DNA from 2 places in the Halomonas sp. HAL1 genome. Region 1 is predicted to be linked to the other one. Evidence: riboswitches for the same ligand, from Rfam matches in the RefSeq annotation. Region 1 holds a riboswitch; the other holds the start of a gene.
What was found. A riboswitch is a leader RNA that binds a small molecule or an ion and turns the genes downstream of it on or off. The one in region 1 is predicted to bind thiamine pyrophosphate.
Positions count from the first base shown of each region.

Region 2: it holds a riboswitch for thiamine pyrophosphate, as region 1 does, so the genes downstream of both, Q3Y66_RS13935 (sodium:solute symporter) here and tenA (thiaminase II) in region 1, are expected to answer to the same signal.

Region 1 is NZ_CP130610.1:1,023,274-1,027,693, reverse strand. It holds gene Q3Y66_RS04870 (IS30 family transposase) at 91-1,062, shown strand; gene Q3Y66_RS04865 (hypothetical protein) at 958-1,668, opposite strand; TPP riboswitch at 1,856-2,014, shown strand; gene tenA (thiaminase II) at 2,094-2,777, shown strand; gene thiC (phosphomethylpyrimidine synthase ThiC) at 2,805-4,420, shown strand, end outside.
Region 2 is NZ_CP130610.1:2,946,254-2,950,673, forward strand. It holds gene Q3Y66_RS13930 (diguanylate cyclase) at 1-858, opposite strand, end outside; gene Q3Y66_RS13935 (sodium:solute symporter) at 922-2,301, opposite strand; TPP riboswitch at 2,291-2,398, opposite strand; gene Q3Y66_RS13940 (peroxidase-related enzyme) at 2,460-3,062, opposite strand; gene Q3Y66_RS13945 (hypothetical protein) at 3,253-3,945, shown strand; gene Q3Y66_RS13950 (CoA-acylating methylmalonate-semialdehyde dehydrogenase) at 4,046-4,420, opposite strand, start outside.

The DNA of each region.
Region 1 (4,420 bases):
ATGACCAAGTGCAACACCTAACCTATCAGGTAGGGTATTGCCATGACTCACTGTTATCGCCATCTTTCTGCCGAAGACCGAGCCGCCATCATGCTGATGCGGGCTAACCACTCGATTCGCGCTATCGCCCGTCAGTTAGGGCGTTCGCCCAGTACTATTTCACGAGAACTGGTGCGTCATACTGTTAGCCCTAACAGAGCGTATGACGCCAGCCTCGCTGGACATCGCGCCCGACTGACCCGCTGTCGGCCTCGCCGTAGCTTGAAGCTTCCTCTCGACGGTGAGCTGTTCGAACTGGTGGTCTACCTGCTGCGCAAGTACTGGTCACCAGAGCAAATAGCCCGCACACTAAAGCGTATGTTTCCTGATAATACTGACCGCCACGTCTCGCACGAAGCCATCTACAATGCGCTCTATCTCATGCCGCGCGGCTCGCTCAAGAAAGAGCTGATTGCCTGTTTGCGCCAGGGTAAAGGTAAACGACGCCCTCGCAGCCGTGGCAAGGATAGGCGACAACAGATTCCAGACTTGGTGAGCATCCATCTGCGGCCGCCTGAAATCGAAGATCGCCTGATGCCCGGCCACTGGGAAGGGGATCTCATCATGGGCGCTAACAATCGCTCTGCCGTTGGTACATTGGTGGAGCGCACGACGCGTTTAGTGATTCTGGCGAAAGTGGATGGCACCACGGCCACAGCGGCGGCTGTCGGCTTCAGCGACAAGCTCAATGAGGTGCCGCGCACCCTGCGCCTGTCCATGACCTATGACCAGGGCAAAGAGATGGTGAAACATGCCGAGATCACTCAGAAGACGGGGACAGCGATCTACTTTGCCGACCCGCATAGCCCATGGCAGCGGGGTTCCAATGAGAACACCAACGGGCTGTTGAGACAGTACTTGCCAAAGGGCACGGATCTGTCGGTCTACAGCCAGGAAGAACTCGACGAGATCGCCGACTCACTCAATACACGGCCGCGCAAGACACTGGATTGGCGCTCGCCACTGGAAGTCTACGCCGAGGTGCTCAAGAAATCCGTCGCCGGCCCGAGCACTCTTCAATAGTGTTGCACTTGGAACTTGAGGCCGCCCCACTGCCCACAATGGCATAACGTTCAATTTATTTGGTGCCGCCAAACTGAAACGCTCTATGTAAAACTTTAAGGCCGATTCAATAATCGAGCAGGCAGCAGTGACTGATGAGTATGGGTCAGTTTGAATATGCTCTACCGCTCTCTCAAATTCTTTTTCAATAGACGAAAAATTGCCTGACTTCAGATAGTCTTCTAATGTTTTAGATATCGGCGTTGACCCAGCTTGAGTAATGTAGCCATTCAGTCGGTACGAAAGCTGGTTTTGCGCCAAAGCCGCTTTAATCCGCGCCTGCCCCTCTTCAATTCTCGGAGGCGAATCGTAAAACAATGATGACGGCGCTTCTTGGTCCATGTAGCCCTGAATAATCCTGCCAAGCACATCAAGAGCATCAACTTCGGGATAATTATTACAACGTTTTAGCCAATCACTACATTTCCTTTCACAATTCCCTTCGGGCGCATCGCCGGGAGCGCCACTTTCCATAAATAGCGTTTCTAGCTTTGAGTGGCTGTAGTAATAGCTTGCAATTACCGAAGCCACAGCCCCTATTACAGAATTTGGAATATTGCCGCTCAATCTGGGGTCTCCATGGAACTAACAGTGGTTCTAGGCCCCGCTGCATGATCTCAATGTACATAACGGCGCATATACAGCAAACATATTAACCCTACCCCATAACCTTACTTCCAAGCAAAGCCTAATTCGGCACTTAAGATTACCCTCCTTGCATCTCCCCCCACTTACCTCCTAAACTCCACCCACGAACAGCTTGACGGGGTGCCGGTGAAATCCGGCTGAGATGGCGCAGGGTGAGCTTTTGGCTACCGAGCGCTGGTCCCGCTGAACCTGATCCGGCTAATGCGCTGCTGCTCACTTGAGTTGCGGCGCGGGTACCGGCGTAGGGATCAAGCGATGGCCGCGGCGCACCTTTACGCCACCCTTCCGTGCCATTTCCTTGATCTTTTTCGCCTCCCCTCCGGATCATTACTACCGGAGGCATCATGGGCTACTCCTTTACCGATCTTACCAACGCTTGTCACGATGATTGGCGCGCCTATATCGAGCACGATTTCGTGCGTCAGTTGGGCAACGCCACGCTACCTGAAGCGTCGTTTCGCCACTACTTAAAGCAGGATTACCTGTTTTTGATTCACTTCGCCCGCGCCTATGCGCTGGCTGCCTATAAAAGCCCCACCCTGGCGGATTTGCGCCAAGCCCATGAAGGCTTGAAAGCTATTGTGGATGTGGAGCTGGGCCTGCATGTGGGCTTTTGCCAGGAGTGGGGAATCAGTGAGCAAGAGCTTGCCGAACTCCCCGAAGCCCGCGCAACGCTGGCTTACACTCGCTATGTGTTAGATACCGGCAACCGCGGCGATTTGCTCGATTTGCACGTGGCGCTGGCCCCCTGCCTGGTGGGCTATGGCGAAATCGCCAACTGGCTGAACGCCCAACCTTCTACCCTGCGCGGTGTACAAAACCCCTTTGATGCCTGGATCGCCATGTACGAAGGCGACGAGTTTCAGGCCGCCATGCAGGCGGAGCTTGAATGGCTCAATGCTCGCCTTGCCGACGTTACTCCCGCCCGCTTTGCCGAACTGAGCAAAATCTTCCGCAATGCCACACGCCTGGAAATCGACTTCTGGCAGATGGGCCTAGAGCTGATAGACGAAGACCTCACACATTAATGACTAACAACTAAAAGGAACCTACCCATGAGCAAAACAAGCCATTTTCTAGCCGAAACCGCCCAGGTCGATGCCGCCGCCATTCAGCCGCTGCCCGGCTCGCGGAAGGTGTATATCGAAGGCTCGCAGCCGGATATTCGCGTGCCGTTTCGGGAAATCACCCTGTCGCCGACCAAAACCAGCAGCATTGACGAAGAGAACCCGCCGCTGCTGGTGTACGACACCTCCGGCCCTTATACCGACCCCAATGCGCAGGTTGATCTACGCCAAGGCCTGCCTGCCCTGCGCCGCGCTTGGATTGAAGCGCGGGACGACACCGAATTTCTAGCGGGGCCAACGTCGGATTACGGTAACCGTCGCGCCAACGACCCGACGCTTGCCCAGCTGCGCTTTGATTTAACCCGCACACCACGCCGGGCTAAAGCAGGCAAGAACGTGACTCAACTGCACTACGCCCGCCAAGGGATTATTACCCCGGAAATGGAGTTTATCGCGCTACGGGAAAACCAGCGTCGCCAAACGTTAGGTACCGCTGAGGTAGAGCGGATTCTGGGCCACCAGCACCCCGGCCAAAGCTTTGGTGCCAGCTTGCCGGATGAGATTACCCCTGAATTCGTGCGTGATGAAGTCGCCCGCGGGCGGGCGATTATTCCCAATAATATCAACCACCCGGAAAGCGAGCCGATGATTATTGGCCGTAACTTCCTGGTCAAGATTAACGGCAACCTGGGCAACTCGGCAGTCACCTCTTCCATTGAAGAGGAGGTGGATAAGATGACCTGGGGCATCCGCTGGGGCGCGGACACCATCATGGATCTCTCCACCGGCCAGAATATCCATGAAACCCGCGAGTGGATCATCCGCAACTCGCCGGTGCCGATTGGCACGGTGCCTATCTATCAGGCGCTGGAGAAGGTCAATGGTGTTGCCGAAGACCTCACCTGGGAGATCTTCCGCGATACGCTGATCGAGCAGGCCGAACAGGGCGTGGACTACTTCACCATTCACGCGGGGGTGCTGCTGCGCTACGTGCCGCTCACCGCCAACCGCGTCACCGGCATTGTAAGCCGTGGCGGTTCCATCATGGCGAAGTGGTGCTTGTATCACCATCAGGAGAGCTTCCTGTACACCCACTTCGAGGAGATCTGCGAGATCTGCAAGCAGTACGATGTGGCGTTCTCGCTGGGCGACGGCCTGCGCCCCGGCTCCATTGCCGATGCCAACGATGAAGCGCAAATGGCGGAGCTAAAAACCCTGGGCGAGCTGACCCACATTGCCTGGAAGCACGATGTACAGGTGATGATTGAAGGCCCCGGCCATGTGCCCATGCACTTGGTAAAAGAGAACATGGATAAGCAGCTGGAGTACTGCGATGAAGCGCCCTTCTACACGCTTGGGCCGCTGGTGACGGATATCGCCCCCGGCTACGACCACATTACCTCCGGCATTGGGGCGGCGATGATCGGTTGGTTTGGCTGCGCCATGCTCTGCTACGTGACGCCGAAAGAGCATTTGGGCCTGCCCAACAAGGACGACGTCAAAACCGGTATTATCACCTACAAGATTGCCGCCCACGCAGCGGATTTGGCCAAGGGCCACCCGGCGGCGCAGCGTCGCGATAATGCCCTCTCCAAGGCGCGCTT
Region 2 (4,420 bases), 1.9 Mb from region 1:
ACTGCGTCGCTCGCGGCCATCAATTATTAATGTCTTGATGCGAACCTCGACGGGCAGTTCCCTGCCATCATGGCACCGCGCTGTATAGGTGATAGGGGCTTGATCACTCTCAGTTGGCAAGCCATTAGGAAAGAGTAATTGTGTGACTGGCCTTGCCAGCACCGCTTTGCGTGGCCAACCAAACATTAGCTCAGCCGCTCGGTTCCAATCGAGAATGACGCCCTGTGAATCAATACTGATATAGGCGTCATAGGCGGATTCAATGACTAGGTTGAGCTCGTTGGTGCGCCGTTCAATTTGGCACTCCATGCTGTAATGAAGCTCGCTCAACGCTCGCTGAGATTCCTGTGCTTTTTTTCTCTCTCTGATCAGCCGTTCACGCAGGCGAATTTCATCAGTCACAATCGCCGCTAAATCTTTCAAAGCCGCCAGTTCCTGCTCACTAAGAGTACGAGGTTTAATATCAATCGCGCAGAGGGATCCCAACGCAAGTCCATTGGAGGTGCACAGCGGAATACCCGCATAAAAGCGAATCCCATTCGGGGCGGTCACATGGGGGTTCTGCGCAAAGCGAGGGTCCTTGCGTGCATCTTCAACAATTAACGGCTCTGAGGCCGTCACTGTATAAGCGCAAAAAGCCACATCTCGCCCTGTCTCGCGGGTTTCCACGCCCACGCGCGACTTAATCCACTGACGCTCAGCATCAATCAACGTGATCGTTGAGATAGGCACATTTAGTAACTGGGTAACCAACCTGGTGACGCGGTCAAACGCCGGTTCATCCGGGGTATCTAATAGTTCAAGCTCATAAAGAGCGGCTAACCGCGCCTCTTCATTAGATGCTGTGGGGTAGCTCATTGTCATGTCACCCATTCAGGGAGGTGTAGGTCTACCAGCATATCGCGACCAGCACTTTCCTGCTTACTGCTTATTGTTTTTACTCATACTCGCGAGCAACACACTAACCAGCGTAGAGGCGACTATCGCGCCGACAAACGGCCCCAGCGTAGGAATACTGCCCGGAAAACTGGCAGCTACCACTCCCGCGATGGGACTGCCCTGACTAAACCACCCTGGAATAATGGCGCCCAGCAATCCTGCAACGCCTCCCGCGATAGCCGCGAAAGGGGTCATGCGTTGCCACAGACCTAGCAGCACAGGTACCACAATAGCGGCACACAGTAAGTCAGCAATCAAGAACAGCCGCAGTACCGACAACCCCTGTAAAGCAATCACTACTACCGGCATCATCAATGCAATCGTGACCCAGCGGGCAGCGGCGATGGAAACACCCCGCTGTTCGCTGCGCGACACCACCAGGGAGGCGATACCATTTTGTAACGTATCAACACTGGAGGCTACCAAAGTGACTGCCAGCACTAAAGCGGGGAGTGTCAGCCAAGCTGGGGCCTCCGTTAGCAGGGCGAAAAACGGCATCGGCGGCTCGCCAAGGGGAACCCCACTCATTGTCGCCAGCATGCCCAAACCACCAATTAGCATCACAACAACGACGGTCATACCGCCGCCTAGCCAAGCGCCACGGCCCAGGCTTTGATCATCCCTTGCCGCCCAAACGCGCTGCCAATACCCCTGATGAAAAAGGTTCGCTGCGGTGACGGCGATGACCAGCGTTAACGCAACGCTCAGCGCGCTGGTAACGGGGATTGAAGGCAGCGTTGCCTCGCTAGGCATTGTGGGTAGGCGCCATAACGTAACGCTACCCACCGCCAACAGAAGCGCTAGCAACAGCCATGCCTGCCACCGGTCCGTGGCAAGGCTGGCGCGCAAACCGCCAACCGCCGTATACACCAGAGTGGTGAGGGCAACGCCAATAATCACCAGCGCGGGCGGCACATCTGACAATAGCGCTGTGATGGCCCCTATGGCGGTGAGCTCCGCTGCCAGAAAACAGGCCATATAGCCAACCGACACTAACGTTACCCAGCGCCGCACGCCTGGGCCATAGCACGCTTCTGCAAACTCGGCGATGCTGCGCCCTTCCGGCAACGCACGGCGAATTTTTGGCCCGTAGAGTCCTAACACAATAAACGGCAGTGCCGACCCGAGCGCATAACCTGCTAATGCGAGGGGGCCAACAAAGGCGCCAATTTCGGGCGGGGCAAAGAGTATCCACGCCCCCATGCCGGAGGCAAGAAAGGAGAGACCAAGGGTTGAAGCTGTTTGTGAGTTGCGAGCCGTCACATAATCATCAACGGGGCCATCCACCCAGCGAGCCCGTAGGCCTAAATAAGCAAAGCAGCATAGCGCCGCGCCAAGCACGGCTGACGTCAGATATAGCATGTCGCACTTCCTCCGCCGGTACGAACCGGATCAGGTTCCAGGGTCTGCGCAGCGCGCATTCTCAGCCCTTGCAAGCAGGGCTCCCCTGGCGACAGTGAATGAAGACGGTATCGTCAACCAAAAACGCGCCTTAGTAAAGTTTCGCGTCTTGGTAAGATTTAAGGTGTGTTGGCAGCCTCTGCGCGGGGCACTCGCCCCATCAAATAGAACTCCGCATTGGGCGGCGTACCCGCCAGGGTGACCAATCGATTCGACAGACCAAAAAACGCCGCGATGGCGCCTATATCCCAGCAGTCCTCTTGGCTAAAGCCTTCTTGCCGCAGGCGCGTGCGCCACTCATCGGTCATTTCACCGACCTCAATGGCACAGTGCATGGCAAAGTCGAGCATGACTCGGTGGCGCTCACTAATCGGTGCCACGCGATGGTTGATGGCGACCTGATCCGCAAGCAGCGGGTCTTTGCTATAGATGCGCACCAGTGCCCCATGCGCCACCACGCAATACAAGCAGCGATTGCGCGCACTGGTAGCGACCACAATCATCTCTTTCTCGGCTTTAGTGAGCGTGTCAGATTCACGCTCCATTAGCGCATCATGGTAGGCAAAGAAAGCACGAAACTCAGCAGGACGATGGGCCAACATTAAAAATACATTAGGCACAAACCCTGCCTTTTCCTGGACGGCCAAAATAGTATGGCGAATATCGTCGGGCAGATCATCTAACGTTTCTGGTACATTAAAACGGCTTAATGGAGCAGACATAATCACCTCTTTATTGTTAAGTTTAACCATCTCATAAAAACGACTTAGCCTTTACGTAACAAAACGCTAACTTAAGTGACTTTTAATTAGCGGCCCTGCTCGCCATACTGATGTAACGACCTGCAATAGCTGGCATAAAAGAACCGCGCGCATAACGCTTAATAATCAGTTCGTTCAAAGGGACACTGACATGAGCCATAACGAAGCAAAAGAACACATCTCCGGTCGTCTAAACGAACTGTTTTCTGACCCCTACCAAGCGTTTGAAAATGATACGGATGAGCGCCAGCTACATATTCGGATCATGCTGCATATGTTACTGGCCCGCCCCATGACGCGGGGCCAAATGACCTTGAGAGTCATTCATGGCTGGGAAAATGGTGGGTTTGAGCCCGACGATCTTCAGCATGTCGACTACACCCTCAGTAACGTTTCTGACTTCAAACGAGCAGTGCAGGATTTTGAACACGCCTCCAAGCACAACACACCTTTACCTGCTGACCAAACCGCCATTCTAGCTGCCCCGCTAGCCGATGCGATTGCAGAGGCCAGAGCAGAAGGTCAAGACCTCGCCAACGGCATTCGTCATACACCAGCGCGCTGGCCAGCGTTTGAGGGCGGCTTGGCACTCTATACGCTGTTTAAAATGTACCACCGCCTGATTTATGGCGAAGATGACACCTACCGCTGCTCGCAATGCATGACGCCGCTTGGTTTGCGCGAAATACATGAGTTTCACCTTGAAGAAGGTGAGTTCGCGCTGCTGGTGCCGCCAGCCCAGGACTTCATGAACGAACACTCCCTGCTGGTGCTGCATGAAAGCCAACTTGGCCCCATTGAACAACTGTTGGAAGAAAGCTTGCCGTTGTTTGATAACTTTTAAATCACGATATGCCGATTCATCGGCTCGGCTTTGGCCGCACCCGCTATCAATTGACCCCGCTTAATGCGGGGCCAGCATCAGGCATTGAATAGTGCTTCATTTAGCCAAGCGAAATCGTACTATTAATGCCACTGGAAACATTCTCTGGTTCAAACCAACGCGCTGTGACGGTTTTGGTTTGCGTCCAGAAGGCAATCGCCTGTTTGCCGTTAGGCCCTAAATCCCCCAGCTTTGATGCCCTCGAACCGGTGAAGCTGAAGTAGGCAACCGGTACGGGGATGGGCACATTGATACCAATCTGACCCACGTCGATATCGGTTTCAAAACGGCGAGCAATCCAACCAGAGTTAGTAAAGATAGAGGTGCCATTGCCGTTGGGGTTGGCGTTGATAAATTCGATCGCTTCATCGAGGGTTTCAACACTGACCACACACAGCACAGGCCCAAAAATCTCTTCGCGGTAAATGGTCATATC